DNA from 3 places in the Leclercia sp. S52 genome. Region 3 is predicted to be linked to each of the others. Evidence: predicted binding sites of a transcription regulator. Region 3 holds the regulator's gene; each other region holds the start of a gene.
What was found. The regulator sigma-54, encoded in region 3, starts transcription at its own class of promoters, with help from an activator protein. The targets are predictions, from matches to a motif close to GTTGGCACANNTTTCGCTNT.
Positions count from the first base shown of each region.

Region 1: glnA (glutamate--ammonia ligase) is a predicted target of sigma-54. The motif match lies at 4,273-4,292, and genes of this name have one in related genera.
Region 2: AAHB66_RS14650 (branched-chain amino acid ABC transporter substrate-binding protein) is a predicted target of sigma-54. The motif match lies at 1,295-1,314, and genes of this name have one in related genera.

Region 1 is NZ_CP152474.1:4,855,844-4,862,610, reverse strand. Features, by position in the region: gene glnG (nitrogen regulation protein NR(I)) at 106-1,518, opposite strand; gene glnL (nitrogen regulation protein NR(II)) at 1,530-2,579, opposite strand; gene glnA (glutamate--ammonia ligase) at 2,766-4,175, opposite strand; gene typA (ribosome-dependent GTPase TypA) at 4,565-6,388, shown strand; gene yihX (glucose-1-phosphatase) at 6,518-6,767, shown strand, end outside.
Region 2 is NZ_CP152474.1:3,029,487-3,036,253, reverse strand. Features, by position in the region: gene AAHB66_RS14650 (branched-chain amino acid ABC transporter substrate-binding protein) at 12-1,133, opposite strand; gene AAHB66_RS14645 (YecA family protein) at 1,563-2,231, shown strand; gene tyrP (tyrosine transporter TyrP) at 2,329-3,540, opposite strand; gene AAHB66_RS14635 (YecH family metal-binding protein) at 3,757-3,996, shown strand; gene ftnA (non-heme ferritin) at 4,031-4,528, opposite strand; gene yecR (YecR family lipoprotein) at 4,738-5,076, opposite strand; gene AAHB66_RS14620 (RpiB/LacA/LacB family sugar-phosphate isomerase) at 5,371-6,009, shown strand; partial or broken gene AAHB66_RS14615 (MFS transporter) at 6,054-6,767, opposite strand, start outside.
Region 3 is NZ_CP152474.1:4,359,958-4,366,724, reverse strand. Features, by position in the region: gene npr (PTS phosphocarrier protein NPr) at 1-243, opposite strand, end outside; gene rapZ (RNase adapter RapZ) at 240-1,094, opposite strand; gene ptsN (PTS IIA-like nitrogen regulatory protein PtsN) at 1,140-1,631, opposite strand; gene hpf (ribosome hibernation promoting factor) at 1,714-2,001, opposite strand; gene rpoN (RNA polymerase factor sigma-54) at 2,024-3,457, opposite strand; gene lptB (LPS export ABC transporter ATP-binding protein) at 3,505-4,230, opposite strand; gene lptA (lipopolysaccharide ABC transporter substrate-binding protein LptA) at 4,237-4,791, opposite strand; gene lptC (LPS export ABC transporter periplasmic protein LptC) at 4,760-5,335, opposite strand; gene kdsC (3-deoxy-manno-octulosonate-8-phosphatase KdsC) at 5,332-5,898, opposite strand; partial or broken gene kdsD (arabinose-5-phosphate isomerase KdsD) at 5,913-6,767, opposite strand, start outside.

The DNA of each region.
Region 1 (6,767 bases), 500 kb from region 3:
CCCCCCCGTTTTCCCGGGCAAGATGATACTTAACTCATCGGAACAGTAAAGCGCAAAATAACGCCAGTTTGCGTTAGATTAACTCCCTTTACACAGCCGAAAATATCACTCCATTCCCAGCTCTTTTAACTTACGCGTCAGGGTATTGCGACCCCAGCCGAGCAGGCGTGCTGCCTCCTGCTTATGGCCCTGGGTATGGCGCAGCGCGGTAGTGAGCAGCGTGCGTTCCATCTCGGGCTGTGCCTCGGAGAGCAGGTTTTGATGACCGGAACGCAGCGCGCGATCGGCCCATTGCGCCAGCAGCGTGGCCCAGCTGTCGGGCAGGGTCTGGCCGGTGCTGCTTTCTGGAGCATGAGTTTCGAAAAGCTCAGGCGGAAGGTCCTGAATCAGCACCTCCTGTCCGGCAGCCATCACCGTTAACCAGCGGCAGGTATTTTCCAGCTGACGCACGTTGCCGGGCCAGGCCAGACGCGTCAGGGCGGCTTCGGTTTCCGGGTGCAGCAGTTTGGCTTCCACCCCCAGCTCACGGGCGGCATCCTGCAGGAAATGACGTGCCAGACGCGGGATATCTTCCCGGCGCTCGCGCAGCGGCGGCAGGTGAACACGAATGACGTTCAGGCGGTGGAATAAGTCCTCACGGAATTTCCCCTCCTGAACGCGCAGCTCGAGGTTCTGGTGGGTGGCGGCAATAATCCGCACATCAACTTTGACCGGCGCATAGCCGCCCACGCGGTAGAATTGACCGTCCGCCAGCACGCGCAGCAGTCGCGTCTGGACGTCGAGCGGCATATCCCCGATCTCATCCAGAAACAGCGTCCCGCCGTCGGCCTGCTCAAAGCGGCCCTGACGAATGGTGTTGGCGCCGGTAAAAGCCCCTTTTTCGTGGCCAAACAGCTCGGACTCAATCAAATCCTTGGGGATTGCCGCCATATTCAGGGCGATAAACGGGGCTTTGGCCCGTGGGCTGTGGCGATGCAGGGCATGCGCGACCAGCTCTTTCCCGGTACCTGACTCGCCGTTAATCAGCACGCTGATGGAGGAGCGTGACAGGCGACCAATGATGCGAAACACATCCTGCATCGCCGGCGCTTCGCCAATGATATCGGTGGTAGGGCCGAAAACCGGAGCGTTACGCGGCTGCTGCTGTTCCTGATAGTGGCTGATGGCGCGTTCAACCAGCGCCACCGCCTCGTCAATATCGAACGGTTTTGGCAGATAATCGAACGCACCCTGCTGGTACGCACTCACCGCCGCATCCAGATCGGAGTGCGCGGTCATTATGATGACCGGCAGCATCGGGTGGCGCTGCTTAATCTGTTTTAACAGCGCGAGCCCGTCCATCCCCGGCATGCGGATATCGGACAGCAGCACGTCCGGGGTTTTGGTGGTGAGTGCATCCAGCACCTCGGCCCCACTTTCAAAAGCGGTGCAGCTTAATCCTGCTCCGGTAAGCGCCCGTTCAAGCACCCAGCGGATGGAGCTATCGTCATCAACTACCCAGACTATCCCTCGTTGCATAACCTAACCCTCTATTTCCTGATTGGCAGGTAAACCGAAAACTCGGTATGACCCGGCCAACTGGTAAATTCAATTTTGCCGGAGTGCTGATCTATCAAATTACGGGCAATCGATAAGCCAAGCCCGGTCCCGCCTTCACGGCCGCTGACCATCGGGTAAAACAGCGTGTCCTGTAAATGGGAAGGGATGCCCGGGCCGTTATCTTCCACGTCGATGCGGGCCGCCAGACGGTAGCGCGTTCCGTGCAGAGTGAGCTGAAACGCGGTGCGGGTACGCAGGATAATTTCTCCGCCATCCGCCCCTAATGCCTGCAGGGCATTGCGCACGATGTTCAGTAATACCTGTTCAATCTGGTCGGGATCGTGCGGCAGTTCCGGCAGACTTGGATCGTAATCCCGAATCAGCCTGACGTTGTCCGGCAGCTCCATCGACACCAGTTTGACGACACGCTCGGCCACTTTGTGAATGCTCTCGGTGACATGCATCCCGGGCTGCTGCGGGCCTAACAGGCGATCGACCAGATTACGCAGGCGATCGGCCTGTTCAATGATGACGTTGGTATATTCCGCCAGCGCAGGGTCGGGCAGGGCTTTGGTTAACAGCTGCGCCGCGCCGCGCAGGCCGCCGAGCGGGTTTTTAATCTCATGGGCCAGGCCACGCACCAGGTCACGGGCAGCAATCTGCTGGGCATGCTGAAGCTGCTCCTGGCTCAGGCGACGCTGATTATCCATCGGTGCCATCTCCAGCAGGATCAGACCTTCCGGCAGCCGCTGGGCGGTCAGGGAGAGAATATGCGAGCGCCCGTCGATCACCAGCGTGACTTCATTATCGGTAAAGCCTTGTCCCGCCTGCAGGCTCTCCTGCATCAGGCCGATGTTCAGAGAAAAATAACTCAACAGCTCCGGTAGCGGTGCGCCAAACAGCTTGCGTGAACTCTGGGCAAGCAGCTGCTGGGCCGCAGGATTGGCGTAATGCACCGCCAGATCGTCGTCGACCAGTAAAATGCTGTTGATAAGAGAATTGAGGATCTGCCCAGCATCGGGCAGCGTGCCAGTTGCCATTCAGCAGTCTCCTGGAGTTGTTTGCACTATTTTAGTGCAGTATAGCGTTTCTGGTGTAAAAAGCGCGTGAGATCAGCGTGTTGGTGGAGAAAAAAGCCCATCCGAAGATGGGCTGAAAAGTTTCCACGGCAACAAAAAAAACGGCTATCAATCTCGCGCGGAAAAGTCCGCGCGACAGGGATTGAATTAAACGCTGTAGTACAGTTCGAACTCAACCGGGTGTGGTGTCATGCGAACGCGGTCGTTCTCTTCGATACGCAGCGCGATGTAAGCGTCGATCGCTTCATCAGTGAACACGCCGCCAGCAGTCAGGAACTCACGGTCTGCATCCAGCGCGTTCAGTGCTTCTTCCAGAGAACCGGCAACCTGTGGGATCTCTTTCGCTTCTTCTGGCGGCAGGTCATACAGGTTTTTGTCCATGGCTTCGCCCGGGTGGATCTTGTTCTTGATACCGTCAAGACCGGCCATCAGCAGTGCTGCGAAGCACAGGTATGGGTTAGCCGCTGGATCCGGGAAGCGCACTTCGATACGACGTGCTTTTGGAGACGCAACAACCGGGATACGGATAGAAGCAGAACGGTTACGGGCAGAGTACGCCAGCATAACTGGTGCTTCATAGCCTGGGACCAGACGCTTGTAGGAGTTGGTGGTTGGGTTCGCCAGGGCGTTGATCGCTTTAGCGTGTTTGATAACACCACCGATGTAGTGCAGCGCCTGCTCGGACAGACCGGCATATTTGTCGCCAGAGAACAGGTTAGTACCGTTCTTGGACAGGGACATGTGGCAGTGCATACCGGAACCGTTGTCACCAAACATTGGTTTTGGCATAAAGGTCGCGGTTTTACCGAAACGGTGCGCAACGTTGTGAACAACGTATTTGTAGATCTGAATTTCGTCCGCTTTCTTGGTCATGGTGTTGAAACGGGTGGCGATTTCGTTCTGGCCAGCAGTCGCAACTTCATGGTGGTGCGCTTCAACAACCAGGCCCATCTCTTCCATGATCAGACACATGGTAGAACGGATGTCCTGTGAAGAGTCAACCGGTGGAACCGGGAAGTAACCGCCTTTAACAGCAGGACGGTGACCTTTGTTACCGCCTTCGTATTTGGTGGAGGAGTTCCATGCGCCTTCGATATCATCGATAGCAACGTGGGAACCGGAAGTGGTCGCACCAAAACGGATGTCGTCGAACAGGAAGAATTCTGGCTCTGGCCCGAACAGAACGGTGTCTGCGATGCCGGTGGAGCGCAGGTACTCTTCAGCGCGTTTAGCGATAGAGCGTGGGTCGCGGTCGTAGCCCTGCAGGGTGCCTGGCTCGAGGATATCGCAACGGATGATCAGGGTAGACTCTTCGAAGAACGGGTCAATGAGCGCAGTGGATGCGTCTGGCATCAGAACCATGTCGGATTCGTTGATACCTTTCCAGCCACCAATCGAGGAGCCGTCAAACATTTTGCCTTCTTCAAAGAATTCGGCATTCACCTGATGAGCAGGAATAGTGACGTGCTGTTCTTTGCCTTTGGTATCGGTGAAGCGCAGATCAACAAACTTCACTTCATGTTCGTTCAGCATCGTCAAAACGTGTTCAGCGGACATACTTAACTCTCCAGATTGGTCATTGTCGTCGTGGTAACGAGGTCTTCAAATTCTGTGTAAGGCAGGCGATGTTGCCTTTGGTTGCCGTATTTTTTATAAAGCGAAATCTGTGCCAACTTTTAAAACACCCCAAAAAGGCGCTATCATGCGCACCATAGTGCAAAAGGGCTGCACCATGATGGTTTTGTTGCACCAGTATAGTGCTTCAATGTGAACATTGAGCACCATATTGGTGCAATTTACGTTAAAGTGCCCTTTTACCGCTCCGTGAAAGCGATCACAAAGCATCTCTGCGATACTTGTTTGCGGGGGATGTTTGTGATCCTGTTTTGTAGTGCGATTAATCCGTGTACAATAACGCGCTATTTCTAAATGCCTGAGGCAAAGTTGTGATCGAAAATCTGCGTAATATCGCCATCATCGCGCACGTTGACCATGGTAAAACTACCCTGGTTGATAAGCTGCTGCAGCAATCCGGTACGTTCGATGCGCGTGCCGAAACTCAAGAACGCGTGATGGACTCCAACGATTTGGAGAAAGAGCGTGGGATTACCATCCTCGCTAAAAACACCGCTATCAAATGGAATGACTACCGTATCAACATCGTTGATACCCCAGGGCACGCCGACTTCGGTGGTGAAGTTGAACGTGTAATGTCCATGGTCGATTCCGTGCTGCTGGTCGTTGACGCAATGGATGGCCCAATGCCGCAGACGCGCTTCGTTACCAAGAAGGCATTTGCCCATGGTCTGAAGCCAATCGTGGTTATCAACAAAGTTGACCGCCCTGGCGCGCGTCCTGACTGGGTTGTTGATCAGGTCTTCGACCTGTTCGTTAACCTCGACGCAACCGACGAGCAGCTGGACTTCCCTATCGTTTACGCTTCTGCGCTGAACGGTATTGCAGGTCTGGACCACGAAGACATGGCTGAAGACATGACCCCGCTGTACCAGGCGATTGTTGACCGTGTTCCTGCACCGAACGTTGATGTTGAAGGCACTCTGCAGATGCAGATCTCTCAGCTCGACTACAACAACTATGTTGGCGTAATCGGCATTGGTCGTATCAAGCGCGGTAAAGTGAAGCCTAACCAGCAGGTCACTATCATCGATAGCGAAGGCAAAACCCGTAACGGTAAAGTCGGTAAAGTACTGACTCACCTGGGTCTTGAGCGTATCGAGAGCGATATTGCTGAAGCGGGCGACATCATCGCGATCACCGGTCTGGGCGAGCTGAACATCTCTGATACCATTTGCGACACGCAAGCGGTTGAAGCGCTGCCAGCCCTGTCTGTTGATGAACCGACCGTAACCATGTTCTTCAACGTCAACACCTCTCCGTTCTGTGGTAAAGAAGGTAAGTTTGTTACCTCTCGTCAGATCCTTGACCGCCTGAACAAAGAGCTGGTGCACAACGTTGCGCTGCGCGTTGAAGAAACCCCGGATGCGGATGCGTTCCGTGTATCCGGTCGTGGTGAGCTGCACCTGTCTGTTCTGATCGAGAACATGCGTCGTGAAGGTTTCGAAATGGCGGTTTCCCGTCCGAAAGTAATCTTCCGCGAAATCGACGGCCGTAAACAAGAGCCGTTCGAAAACGTAACGCTGGACGTCGAAGAGCAGCACCAGGGTTCTGTCATGCAGGCACTGGGTGAGCGTAAAGGCGACCTGAAAAACATGAATCCAGATGGCAAAGGCCGCGTACGTCTCGACTACGTGATCCCAAGCCGTGGTCTGATCGGCTTCCGTTCAGAGTTCATGACCATGACTTCCGGTACCGGTCTGCTGTACTCCACCTTCAGCCACTACGACGACGTTCGTCCGGGCGAAGTAGGCCAGCGTAACAACGGCGTTCTGATCTCCAACGGTCAGGGTAAAGCAGTTGCGTTCGCCCTGTTCAGCCTGCAGGACCGCGGTAAGCTGTTCCTGGGTCACGGTGCAGAAGTTTACGAAGGCCAGATCATCGGTATTCACAGCCGTTCTAACGACCTGACTGTAAACTGCCTGACCGGTAAGAAACTGACCAACATGCGTGCGTCCGGTACTGACGAAGCAACGGTTCTGGTTCCACCGGTTAAGATGACTCTGGAGCAGGCTCTGGAATTCATCGATGACGACGAACTGGTAGAAGTGACTCCAACCTCTATCCGTATCCGTAAACGTCACCTGACTGAGAACGATCGTAAACGCGCAATGCGCGGCCCGAAAGAAGATTAATTCTCTTCTCTTCGTCCTCTGAAACCCCGCCTTCTGGCGGGGTTTTTCTTTTCTGCCGTGCCACGCGCCTCATAGCCAAACATCTTCTTTCCCGCTACAGTTAATTTTCACGGCGAAAAGGAGAAACACATGCTCTATATCTTTGATTTAGGCAACGTAATCGTCGATATCGACTTCAATCGTGTGCTGGGAACATGGAGTGATTTCAGCCGCGTTCCGCTGGCGACGCTTAAGCAGAGTTTTACTATGGGCGACGCTTTCCATCAGCATGAGCGCGGCGAGATTTCGGATGAACAATTTGCCGAAAAGCTCTGTCATGAGATGGATCTTCCCCTCAGTTACGAACAATTTTCCCACGGCTGGCAGGCGATCTTTGTCG
Region 2 (6,767 bases), 1.3 Mb from region 3:
ATTCCGTCCCGTTACTGCACTTCCTTATATTTGCCTTTGTCGTCCCACTCGTACACCACGTAGTCAGAGACTTTCAGGTCGCCTTTGCTGTCCCAGGATTTTTTGCCCATCACGGTATCCACCGAATTGGCCTTCAGCCATTCGCTGGCTTTGGCCGGATCGGCACCGCCTGTGGCTTTGAACGCCGCAGCAATGGCCTGAATAGAGGCGTAGGAGTAGAGGGTATAGCCTTCCGGCTCGAATTTACTGGCGCGGAATTTGTCGATTACCGCTTTGCCTTCCGGGATCAGGCGCGGGTCTTTGCCGAAGGTCATATAGATGCCGTTGGTGTACTGCGCGCCCCCAGCGGCGGTGACCATCTCTTCGTTGACGATACAGTCGCCGGAGAAGAATTTGGCCTGCACGCCCTGCTCACGCATCTGGCGCACCAGCGGGCCCGCTTCCGGGTGGCAGCCGCCGAAGAAGACTACGTCCGGCTTCTGGGCGCCGATTTTGGTTACCAGCGCGTTAAAGTCTTTTTCGCCGCGTGACAGGCCTTCGTACATCACATCCTTAACGTCGCGTTTCGCCAGCGCCGCTTTGGTGGCATCCGCCAGCCCCTGACCATAGGTGTCTTTGTCGTGAATGATCACCACCCGTTTGGCTTTCAGCTTATCAATAATGAAATCAGCCGCGACCTGGCCCTGCTGGTCATCACGACCGCACATGCGGAACATGTCGCTCATGCCGCGCTCGGTGATGAGCGGGTTGGTGGAGCCGGGGGTGATCGCCAGCACGCCGGCGTCGTTATAGACCTCGGAGGCCGGCATGGTGGAAGAGGAGCAGAAGTGGCCGACCACGGCTTTGACCTTATCCTGGTCAACCAGACGGTTAGCGACCGAGACGGCCTGTTTCGGTTCACAGGCGTCATCGCCCTGCACCAGTTTGATCTTCTCGCCATTAATGCCGCCCGCGGCGTTAATGTCTTCCGCGGCCTGGGTCGCGCCGTGCCAGTACTGGTCCCCGTAGGTGGCGTTCGGCCCGGTGAAGGGACCCGCCACGCCAATGACGATATCTGCCTGGGCGGAAAACGCCGTCACCAGACACCCTGCCAGCACGATAGAGAGAGGACTTCTGATCAATTTCAGCGACATTATTATCTACCTTTTCTGAGTGGTTTTTGGCACAACCCTGTGTAGTCGAACGCCGGAGGCGTACCCAATCCAAAACGTGTTCAAAACGTAATGCACTAAACGGACGACATACCGCAGAAACAGGCGAGATTGCCTGAGGGTGATGACCCTCAGCACAACAGTAAGCAAAATGGTTGCCAGAACGGCAGCCAATTGCCTGTGTTTCGACAATTTTCAGTATAGAGCGCCGTTTTAAGCCACCCGGCACCACGAAGTGAAATTACAGCGGGGATCACATCTCATTAACAACAAAGCACATAAGTTGTGCAACGGTCACGATTTGAACCGTTTTGCACCACGAAAGCGCCCGGGAACACCAGGGGAAAGGGCCCGTTTGGCGGAGTTTCTGTGTTACCCTGCACGCAATTCTATTCTGCAGGAGATTTACCCATGACCGAAGGCCCGTTAAACGAAACCGAAATGGAGTGGCTGGAAGAGACCTTAATGACCTACGGTCATGACGGCGAGTCCGTGATGGACGTCTCGGAGCTCGACGGGATGCTGACCGCGGTGCTGTCCGGCCCGGTGGTGGTAGAGCCGGACCGCTGGCTGGTGGCGGTGTGGGGTGGCGAAAAATACATTCCGCGCTGGAAGAACGATCGCGAGATGAACCGCTTCATCGATCTCTGCTTCAAGCACATGAACGATATCGCCGAGCGCCTGAGCGACTACCCGGATCAGTTTGAACCTATGTTCGGCATGAATGATGTCGAGGGTGAAACCTATACCGTGGTGGAAGAGTGGTGCTTCGGCTATATGCGCGGCGTGGCGTTGACCGACTGGTCATCCCTGCCGGAATCCCTGCGTGCCGATCTGGATTTGATTGCCCTCCACGGCTCCGAAGAGAACTTCGAGCGTCTGGATAGCTTCAGCGAAGAGGAGTTCCAGCAGAGCATTGAGAATATTCGTCCGGCGGCGCTGCGTCTGTACAACTACTGGATTGCCAACCCGCAGGAGCCGGTCGCCCAGCAGCCGGTGATCAACGGCACCAAAGTCGGTCGCAACGATCCCTGCCCGTGCGGCAGCGGTAAAAAATTCAAGAACTGCTGTCTGCATTAACCGCGCGCATTTCTGCCGGGTGGCGCTTCGCTTACCCGGCCTACAAAACCCTCTCGTAGGCCCGCGCAAGCGAAGCGCCGCCGGGCATTAATGCACGTTATCCCACTTCCGGCAACAGCCCCGCTGCAATCCCGAACTGCACCAGAATGATCGCAATCCCGCAGGCGAAGACCAGACACAGCGCCGGTTTCCCGCCGGGCACCCGGTAATCACCTTCAGGATGATGCTTACGGCTCTGCCAGACCAGCAGCGACGGTAGCAGCAGCGCCAGCACCGCCAGCGCCACCCCGGCATACCCCAGCGCCATGACAAACCCACGCGGATAGAACAGCGCAAAGGCCAGCGGCGGCAGGAAGGTGATCGCCCCGGTCTGAATACGTCCGCTAACGGTGCGGCTGCGCTGGAACAGGTCGGCAAGGTAATCGAACAGGCCCAGCGCCACGCCGAGGAACGAGGTCGCCAGGGCGAGGTCGGCAAACAGGTGCACCGCCAGCTCCACGTGCGGCGACGCGACCACTTCACGCAGGGCCTGCAGCAGCCCGTTCAGGCCGGAATGGCTGGCCAGCATTCCCATAAAGGTCGATGAGTTGATGCTGCCGAGGGTCACCAGTTGCCAGAAGATATAGGCCACCAGCGGGATGGCGCTGCCGGTAATAAAGATCCAGCGCAGCTTGCGCACGTTGCCATTCATATAGCTGACGATGCTCGGCACGCTGCCGTGAAAACCAAAGGAGGTAAAAATCACCGGGATGGCCGACAGCGCCAGCCCTTTCTCCAGCGGCAGGGTCAGTAAGTTGACCTTATGAATGTGCGGGGCCAGCAGCGCCAGCATCACCACCAGGAAGAGTATTTTTGCCGAGAAGAGGAAACGGTTGAACAGATCCACCAGCGAGGTACCCACGCAGACCACGCCGCCGCCGATCAGGGTGAAGAAGATCACCCCGGTGGTGGGGGAGATATCGGCGTTGAACCAGTCGTTAACGCTGGAGGCGATAAGCTCGCCCGCGCCGCTGATGTAGGCTGCGGTGAGGGCATACATCAGGAACATCATGCTGAAGCCGGTTATCCACTGGCCGAAGCGGCCCAGATAGCGCCCGGCCAGGGACCCCAGTCCGGTATCGGCGGGAACGTGCTGATACACTTCGAGCAGCAGCAGGGCGGTGTAACACATCAGCGCCCAGAGCACGCCCAGTAACACCAGCGTGACGCCAAACCCGACGCCCGCTGCCGCCAGCGGCATCGCCAGCATTCCAGCCCCAATCGTCGTTCCGGCGACGATGAAAATACTTCCCAGCGTTCTGTTCTTCACGTTTTCCTCTACGGCCTTGCACTATCGCGACAAAATCTGCGGCGCAGCGTAAGGGAAAAATGCAGGTTCGTCAAACCGGCGTTACAACGCCTGTAATTTAAACTTTACGCAATTAATCAGACGCCGCGGGCAAGGAAATCGAAAGGGATTCCTGCGCCAGCGCAAGGCGTGCAGGGAAGGGATGTGTCAGGCTGTGCCTTTCACTCAGGAGGGTTTATGGCATCCATTCACGGGCACGATGTGCTGACGATGATGATTGATTCCGGTGCGCAGTACACCGAAGAGAGTCTGGTGGCGGCAATTATCGCGCGGTTTGGTGAGGAAGCGCGTTTTCACACCTGTTCGGCAGCGGAAATGACCGCGGCGGAGCTGGTTGCTTTTCTGGCGGCACGGGGAAAATTTATTCCGCTGGATAGCGGTTTTTCAACTCACGAAAGTAAAATTTGTCGTCATTAAAAATAACGCGGCGCCAGAAGGCGCCGCAGTAATATTAATTTTGTGCATCGAGCGTCGACAGCTCTTTATCAATAAAGTACAGACCTTCACCCGATTTCCCGGCCAGGGAAAGTTTATCGAGAACGGATTTAAACAGCTTCTCTTCTTCGTGTTGTTCTGCCACATACCACTGCAGGAAATTAAAGGTGCCATAATCCTGGCTGGTCATCGCGGCATGAACCAGTTCGTTAATTTTCTGGGTGATCAGCTGCTCGTGCTCGTAAGTGGCGCGGAACAGTTCGTCCAGCGAGGCGTATTCTGCAAACGGCGAGGCCACCGGTGTGATGCGTGGCAGGCTGCCGGTATCGGTAAGATAATCAAAGAGACGCTGCATGTGGGTCATCTCTTCCTGCGCGTGACGGCGCATAAATGCCGCTGCGCCTTCAAAACTGTGATAGCTACACCAGGCGCTCATCTGCTGATAGAGCAGGGAGGAGTAAAGCTCCAGATTCATTTGCTCATTAAGCTTGTCGATCATTTCAGTTTTAAGCATGGTGTAGCTCCGTATTATTATTCACTGGTCAACGTGAGCGTCACTATAATTTGTTATTTATTTATTTGCAAAAAGTAAAATAAATATTTAAACAATCATAATACGAATGGGAATAAAACGCATTGCGGGTAATATAAATATATTAATGAGAATTATTCTGTTTCGTGTTTAAAATATTATTGCCAGCGGGATCGCTGGCAATGGAATCATTAATATGCGGAGGTCGTAACGACGAGCGGCGGAGCATAGCCATAACACTTATACTGGATGGTCATGGTTTCATTGAGGCATAGCGAGCCGCTGATCAGGCTACAGGTTTTAACCGGCTGACCGTAGGCCATGGCCGTGCTGTAGCCCATCGCCTGGCATTCACGGGTCGCGGTGCCGCTGGTGACGTAGTCGTCATAGCGGGCGTTCTGCAACATGGCCTGATCGTAATTGAGCATGACGACACCTGACGTCACGTCGACGCTGCTGACTTCTGCTTGCCGGGTAACGCCACAGCCCGCCAGTAACAGGAGCAGGCCGCCAGTGCATAATCTCTTCATAGAACACTCTGTATGCGTTAAATAATCTATACTAGCGGCTGATGTGCGCCGCAATGCCAGGATTAAGCACCTGTTCTGCCCCTTCTCTTTGCCACGAGCCCCCGGCTCCTTCAATCATATGCCATCCCTTTATCTCCCGGTGGCAAAAACGCGCCTGAGTACAAAATTGTGAGCGCATCTTTGTTTTTTGAAACTATTTTTCACTTAATTTGAAAGTGTGTTTGCTTAGTAGTAAGGTTGAACAGGTAAGCTATTCACAGCGGGGTGCCCCGCATCGCATTCAGGAGACGAAGAATGAAAATTGCACTGATGATGGAAAACAGCCAGGCGCCAAAAAACGCCATCATCCTCAAGGAATTGAACGCCGTTGCTGAAGAGAAAGGTTTCCCGGTCTACAACGTTGGGATGAGCGACGAAAACGATCATCACCTGACCTATATTCATCTGGGGATCATGGCGAGCATTCTGCTGAACTCGAAAGCGGTTGATTTCGTCGTGACCGGCTGCGGTACCGGCCAGGGCGCGCTGATGTCCCTGAACATCCACCCGGGCGTAGTGTGCGGCTACTGCATCGATCCGGCGGACGCCTTCCTGTTCGCCCAGATCAACAACGGCAACGCGCTCTCCCTGCCGTTCGCCAAAGGCTTTGGCTGGGGCGCAGAGCTGAACGTTCGCTTCATCTTCGAAAAAGCTTTCACCGGTCGTAACGGCGAAGGTTATCCGCCAGAGCGTAAAGAGCCGCAGGTTCGTAACGCCGGCATCCTGAACCAGGTGAAAGCCGCGGTGGTTAAAGAGAACTATCTCGACACCCTGCGCGCTATCGATCCAGAGCTGGTCAAAACGGCAGTGACCGGCCAGCGTTTCCAGCAGTGCTTCTTCGAGAACTGCCAGGATAAAGAGATCGAAGCCTTCGTCCGCGGTATTATCGGCTAAGTTGCCAGCACCAGTAAAAAAAGCCAGCTTATGCTGGCTTTTTTTTATGCCCGCTTTCTGGATACCGCGCTGCCGGCATCTTTCACCAGCCGCAGGGTATCGACCATCCCCAGCAGACAAACCAACGCAATCGCCACAAACGCCAGCCGGAAGCCGATCCCCGGTAGCGCCTCTATCCCCAGCATCTCGCTGCACAGCTCTCCGATGCGGATCCCGATAGCCCCAAGGGTGATCCCCAGCCCCACCGCCAGCTGGGTGGCAGTTGAGAACAGGGTGTTGGCATAGCTCATCTGCGGGGAAGGGACGTCGGCAAAGGCGAGGGTGCTGATGGCGGTAAACTGAATGGAACGGAATACCCCACCCAGATAGAGCACCAGCATGATCACCCACACCGGCGTTTGCGGGGTCAGGAAGGCACAGGCCAGCAGGGCCAGCACGTTCAGCGCCCCGTTGATCAGCAGCAGCTTTTTAAACCCCAGCCCGCGTATCAGCGGCGTGGTTGCCGGTTTGATGGTCAGGTTGCCGACAAATACCGCCAGCACCAGCAAACCGGAGTGGAATGCATCCATGCCGAATCCCACCTGGAACAGCAGCGGCAGCAAAAAGGGCACGGCGCTGATGGAGGCGCGAAACAGTGACCCACCGTACATCGTCACGCGAAAGGTGGGCACCTGCAGGGCGTCAAGGCGGATCATCGGCCATTCGGTGCGCCTGAAATGCCGCAGGGCATAGATCAAGGTGACCACGCCGATAGCCAG
Region 3 (6,767 bases):
CGCAATCACTGCCGCCAGCGCCTCGACTTCCTGTGGGCCGGTGGCTTCGATTTCGATCTGGCGGCCCTTGGCGGAGTCCAGCATCAGCAGGGCAATCACGCTGTTGGCTTCGGCTTCGGTGCCTTCGTCATTACGCAGCAGAACTTCCGCGTCAAACCCCTGCATCAGTTCGAACAACTTCATCGCCGGGCGTGCGTGCATGCCCAGCTTATTGGTGATCTCAACGGTCTGCTTTACGGTCATGTTTTACGTTTTTCCAGCGTACGATGACGGGACTGCACGTTTTTGCCGCGTGAGCGGAAATAGTCAGCCAGTTGCTCAGCAATATAGACCGAACGGTGTTTGCCCCCGGTACAGCCAATCGCCACCGTCAGGTAGCTGCGATTGTTTGTCTCCAGCATTGGCAACCAGAGTTCAAGGTAGCTGCGCGTCTGATAGATAAAGTTATGCACTTCCGTATGCCTGTCAAGGAACGCGGCAACGGGCTTATCCAGGCCGGTCATCGGACGCAGCTTTGGATCCCAGTGCGGGTTGGGCAGGAAGCGCACGTCAAACACATAGTCTGCATCGATCGGGATGCCGTGCTTAAAGCCGAAAGATTCAAACACCATCGTCAGCTCGCGCTCGCGTTTGCCCAGCAGACGGGTACGCAGCATCTCCGCCAGTTCATGAACGGACATTTCGGAGGTATCGACGATCAGATCGGCACGTGAGCGCAGCGGCTCCAGCAGATCGCTCTCCTGGTCAATGGCGCTTTCCAGCGACAGGTTTTTGCTGGAGAGCGGATGCAGACGGCGGGTATCGCTGTAGCGACGGATCAGCGTATTGCGATCGGCATCAAGGAACAGCAGCTGAGGTGAAAACGCCTCCGGCAAACTGCTCATCGCCTGCTCAAAGATCTCCGGCGATTCAGGCATGTTACGCACGTCGATGCTGACCGCGGCGGAAATCTGCCGATCGGCCAGCGATCTCGCCAGCTCGGGCAGCAGCACCACCGGCAGGTTATCGACGCAGTAAAAGCCCATATCTTCCAGCGCTCGCAGGGCGACCGATTTCCCGGATCCCGAACGACCGCTGACGATCATCAGCACCATGTACCGTTTCTCCTCAGGACTACAGATGTCAAAGCCATCACCCGATTACGCATCATCCTGATTGCCTTCCGTTTCCGTAATAATTTGATAAAGCTCCTCATCGCTCTGTGCCGCGCGCAAACGGCGACAGATGGTTTTATCCGCCAGACGTTTGGCCACCAGCGAGAGGGTGTGCAAATGTGTTTTGGTCTGATCGGCTGGCACCAGCAGGGCAAACAGCAGATCGACAGGCTGGTTATCAATGGCATCAAAGGCGATAGGTGTTTCCAGCTGAACAAACACGCCTACAGCGCGCAGAGTATCCTCTTCAAGTTTGCCATGGGGAATGGCGATGCCGTTGCCGATGCCGGTACTGCCCATTTTTTCGCGGGTCAGGATCGCTTCAAATACCACTTGCGGCGGCAGGCTCAGCTGTTTTGCGGCCAGTTCACTGATGATTTCCAGGGCACGTTTTTTGCTCTGGCAGTGGACGGCACTGCGAGTACATTCCTGATTAAGGACACTGCTCAGTTGTAGAGTTGAATCGTTATTCATCATAATTTCACCTAAGCGCTAACTGTACAAAGGGCCCGTTGTGTTTCACAACAGGCCATCCTGCACCCGTTAACTGCCCGGACAATTAGTGTTGTTTCAGTTTATCTTTATGTTTGTTTAGCTGTCGTGCCAGCTTGTCAATCAAGCCGTCGATAGCCGCGTACATGTCTTGTCCTTCCGCACTGGCATGGATTTCGCCTCCGTTAACATGCAGGGTCGCATCCGAGATATGAGTCACTTTTTCCACTTTTAACACAATGTAGACCTGATTGATCCTCTCGAAATACTGCTCCAGCTTGGCGAACTTCGTATTCACAAACTCGCGCAGGGCCTCAGTGATCTCGACGTTGTGTCCAGTGATGTTGAGCTGCATAGTGTCTTCCTTATCGGTTGTGTCAGACCAGTTGTTTACGCTGGTTTGACGGCGGAATGGATAAAGACTCTCGATACTTCGCAACAGTACGGCGTGCCACCATGATACCTTGATCGGACAGCATGGTGGTTAACTTACTGTCGCTCAGTGGTTTCGCGGGGTTTTCCGCGGCGATCAATTTTTTCACCAGCGCCCGGATGGCTGTCGACGAGGCTTCGCCGCCGCCTTCGGTGTTGACATGGCTGGAGAAAAAATACTTAAGCTCAAAAATACCGCGCGGACTGTGCAGATACTTCTGCGTCGTCACGCGGGAAATCGTCGATTCATGCATCTCGACGGCCTGAGCGATATCCGCCAGCACCATCGGTTTCATAAACTCTTCACCCTGTTCAAAAAACGCCTGCTGCTGCTCCACGATGCAGCGGCTGACGCGCAGCAACGTATCATTGCGGCTCTCGAGGCTTTTGATCAGCCAGCGCGCCTCCTGCAGATTGCTGCGGATAAACTGGTTATCCGAGTCGTTGCGCGAGCTGGTACACATCGAAGCGTACTGCTGATTAATTTGCAGCCGCGGGATGCTGTCGGAGTTGAGTTCCACGGTCCACAGGCCGTTATGTTTGCGTACCAGCACGTCGGGAATGACGTACTCGGGCTCGCTGGTCTGGATTGACTGCCCCGGACGCGGATCCAGCGACTGGATCAGATTAACCGCTTCTTTCAGGATCTCTTCTTTCAGGCGCGTCACGCGCATCAACGAGCGGAAGTCGTGGTTGGCCAGCAGATCCAGATGTTCGCTGACAATCAGGCGAGCCTCTTCAAGCCACGGCGTCTCTTTGACGAACTGCGAAAGCTGGATCAGCAGGCAGTCACGTAAATCCCGTGCCGCGACGCCGACCGGATCAAAACGCTGGACGCGCTTCAGAACCGCTTCGACCTCTTCAAGGTCGATCTCATCGTCACCGATACTTTCCAGAATCTCGTCCAGCGACACGGTCAAATAGCCGGTCTCATCAACGGCATCGACGATGGAGGTGGCAATGGCGCGATCGGTATCGGAAAACGGCGTCAGCTCCACCTGCCACATCAGGTAATCCTGCAGCGACTGGGTGGTTTCGCCCTGATACACCGGCAATTCATCATCCTGGTAGTCTGCGCGCGTGCCGGACGGTGTGCCCGCGGTGTAGATCTCATCCCAACTGGCATCAAGAGGAAGCTCGTCAGGCATCTCTTTTTGCTCCAGCGCGTCAACGCTGTCGAGCGTTTCGTTGTCCTGGGTTTGCTGAGTTTCTACCTCGTCGTGAAGATCGGTTTGCTCAAGCAGGGGATTACTGTCCAGCGCTTGCTGCAGCTCCTGCTGAAGTTCCAGCGTCGACAGCTGCAACAGACGGATGGCCTGTTGTAACTGCGGCGTCATTGCCAGCTGTTGGCTGAGCCTTAATTGCAAACCTTGCTTCATGTTCAGAGCATTTTTCTCCGTTTACGCGAGACTGAACTTCTACCCTATCAGAGTCTGAAGTCTTCCCCAAGATACACGCGCTTAACATGCTCGTCTTCGAGGATCTGCTGCGGTGTGCCGTGAGCAATCAGATGGCCCTGGCTGACGATGTAAGCACGCTCACAGACCGCCAGCGTCTCACGCACGTTATGGTCGGTGATAAGCACTCCCAGACCGCTGTCGCGCAGATGCTCAATAATTCGTTTGATATCAATAACCGAAATCGGGTCAACGCCCGCAAAGGGTTCATCGAGCAGAATGAATTTCGGGTTTGCCGCCAGCGCACGGGCAATTTCCACACGGCGGCGTTCACCACCGGAGAGCGCCTGGCCCAGGCTGTCTCGCAGATGTTCGATGTGGAACTCTTCCATCAGCTCGTTGGCGCGATCCTGACGCTGCTCGGAGGTCAAATCATCACGGATCTGCAGCACCGCCATCAGGTTGTCGAAGACGCTGAGACGGCGGAAAATCGAGGCTTCCTGCGGCAGATAACCGATGCCGCGACGTGCACGCGCGTGAAGGGGCAGCAGGCTGATATCTTCATCATCAATGATGATGTTACCCGCATCGCGCGGCACAATGCCGACCACCATATAAAAGGTGGTGGTTTTACCCGCACCGTTAGGACCCAACAGGCCGACAATTTCGCCGGAGTTGACGGTCAAACTGACATCTTCCACTACGCGACGGCCCTTGTAGGCTTTGGCGAGATTCTTTGCAGTTAATGTTGCCATAACGAATTAGTTACTCTTTTTCTGTGCCGGGGCCTGAGTGTTATTTTTGTCCTGCAGCTGCGATGGCACCAGGACGGTCGTCACGCGTTTGCCTTTTTCACTGAAGGCCTGCATTTTTTGCTCTTTCACCAGATAGGTGATCTTGTCGCCCTTGATGTTGCTGTCGAGCTGCTCCAGGAAGGCATTGCCGGTCAGCACCACGAAGTCTTTCGCCAGCTCGTAGTGCATCTGGGAGGCACGGCCTTTCACCGGCTTGCCGTTGTCCTGCATCTGGTAGAAGGTGGCCGGGTTGCCGTAGCCATCGATAATCTCTTTACCGTCTTCCCCGCCAGGTCGCGTCACCACCACCTTATCGGCGTTGATTTTGATGGTGCCCTGGGTCACGACAACATTGCCGGTAAAGGTCACCACGTTGCCCTGCATATCGAGCGATTGCGTATCGGATTCGATATGAATCGGCTGCTCGGTATCACCCGTCACAGCAAGCGCAGGCAGGCTGACGGCCAGCATCGCGCTGGCAATAACAAATTTAAGGCTGAGTTTGTTTGCTTGGAATTTCATAGGAGGTTCTAACCTTTTCAATCAGCTCTGCGTTCTTGCTGCGTAAGTTCCCGCGCATTCTCAGACCGCTGGAATTAAATGTTGTGCCGTATAGCGTGACCAGATCCTGCGACGTAACATCCTGAGTCACAAGGTTAATCTGTGCGTTATCGGTTGTGATTTTGCGCAACTGTGAGTCTGCGGTCAGCGCATTCACCTCAACATGACCATACAGATAAAGCATACGGTCATTCGTCAGTTTTGCCCGGTCTGATTTAATCGACCATGTCGGCACTTTATTGACATCAAACGTGGTCATCACCGGTTGGGTAAACCAGGAGACACCCTGTTCGGAAAAATACTCAACATGCTGAGCGATAAGGCGATAATTCAGCGCGCCTTCCGGGCTGTAGACCACGGTATCGCTGTGATCGCTTTTGTATGTTGGATCGTTAGTATTGACCGCCGGCGCTTGTTCGTCGTCCTTGTCAGCGAGATTCACGCCAATCAGTACCAGTGCTACCAGCGAAAGCAGAATAATAACCCAACGTCTGGTTTTACTCATATCGATTGCCCTTTGGCCTCATCAAGCTTACCCTGCGCCAGCAGCAGCAGGTCGCAGACTTCTCTTACTGCGCCGCGGCCACCGTTGATACGGGTGACGTAGTCAGCGCGCGGGATCAAAAGCGGATGGGCATCGGCAACGGCGACGCTCAGACCCACTTCTGCCATCACTGGCCAGTCAATCAGATCGTCTCCGACATAGGCGACGTTTTCCGGAGCGATGGCAAGTTTACCAAGTAAGTCCCTGAAAGCGACCATCTTATCGGATTGTCCCTGATAGAGATGGGTAATGCCCAGCGTTTCGCAACGATCTTCTACCAGTTTAGCCTTACGCCCGGTGATGATGGCAACTTCTATGCCAGAAGTGAGCGCACAGCGAATGCCGTAACCATCACGCACGTTGAAGGCTTTCAGCTCTTCGCCATTGTTGCCCATATAAATCAGGCCGTCAGACAGCACGCCATCCACGTCAAGGATCAGCAGGCGAATGTTTTCGGCCTGCGACATCATCTGCGCGCTGACCGGGCCATAACAGGTTGCAAGGGATGCACCCGCATTACTCATTGTCTTATCCTTCATTACACTACGCCTGCGCGCAGCAGATCATGCATATGTACCACACCCAGCAACTGGTCGCCATCAGCAACCATAACGGAGGTGATATTGCGGGACTGCATCAGGTTCAACACTTCGACGGCAAGCGTGCCGGGGCGCACCCGGATCCCCCCCGGTCGTCATCACATCGGCGATACCCAGCTTGCGGACATCGCCCCCCATATCAAATACGCGGCGCAGGTCGCCGTCGGTGAAGATCCCTTCGATTATCATCTGGTCGTTGCAGATGACGGTCATGCCGAGATTTTTACGGGTAATTTCCAGCAGCGCATCGCGCAGGGAGGCCTCTTTGCTGACGTGCGGAATTTCAGCCCCGGTGTGCATGATATCATTCACTCGCAGCAGCAGTTTACGTCCCAGCGCGCCGCCCGGATGGGAGAGGGCAAAGTCTTCGGCGGTAAAGCCGCGGGCTTCGAGCAGGGCGACGGCCAGCGCATCGCCCATCACCAGCGCGGCGGTGGTGCTGGAGGTCGGTGCCAGCCCCAGCGGGCAGGCCTCTTTCGGCACTTTAACGCACAGATGGATATCCGCGGCGCGCGCCATGCTGCTCTCAGGGCGGCTGGTAATACAGATGAGGGGAACGTGGAGTCGCTTCAGCACCGGGATCAGTGCCAGGATTTCATTTGATTCGCCCGAGTTCGATAGCGCGATGACGATATCCTGCGCCGAAACCATCCCGAGGTCACCGTGGGCCGCTTCACCGGGGTGAACGAAAAAGGCGGTGGTGCCAGTGCTGGCGAAGGTGGCCGCCATTTTCCGGCCAATGTGCCCGGATTTGCCCATTCCCATCACCACGACTTTACCGGTGCAGTGGAAAA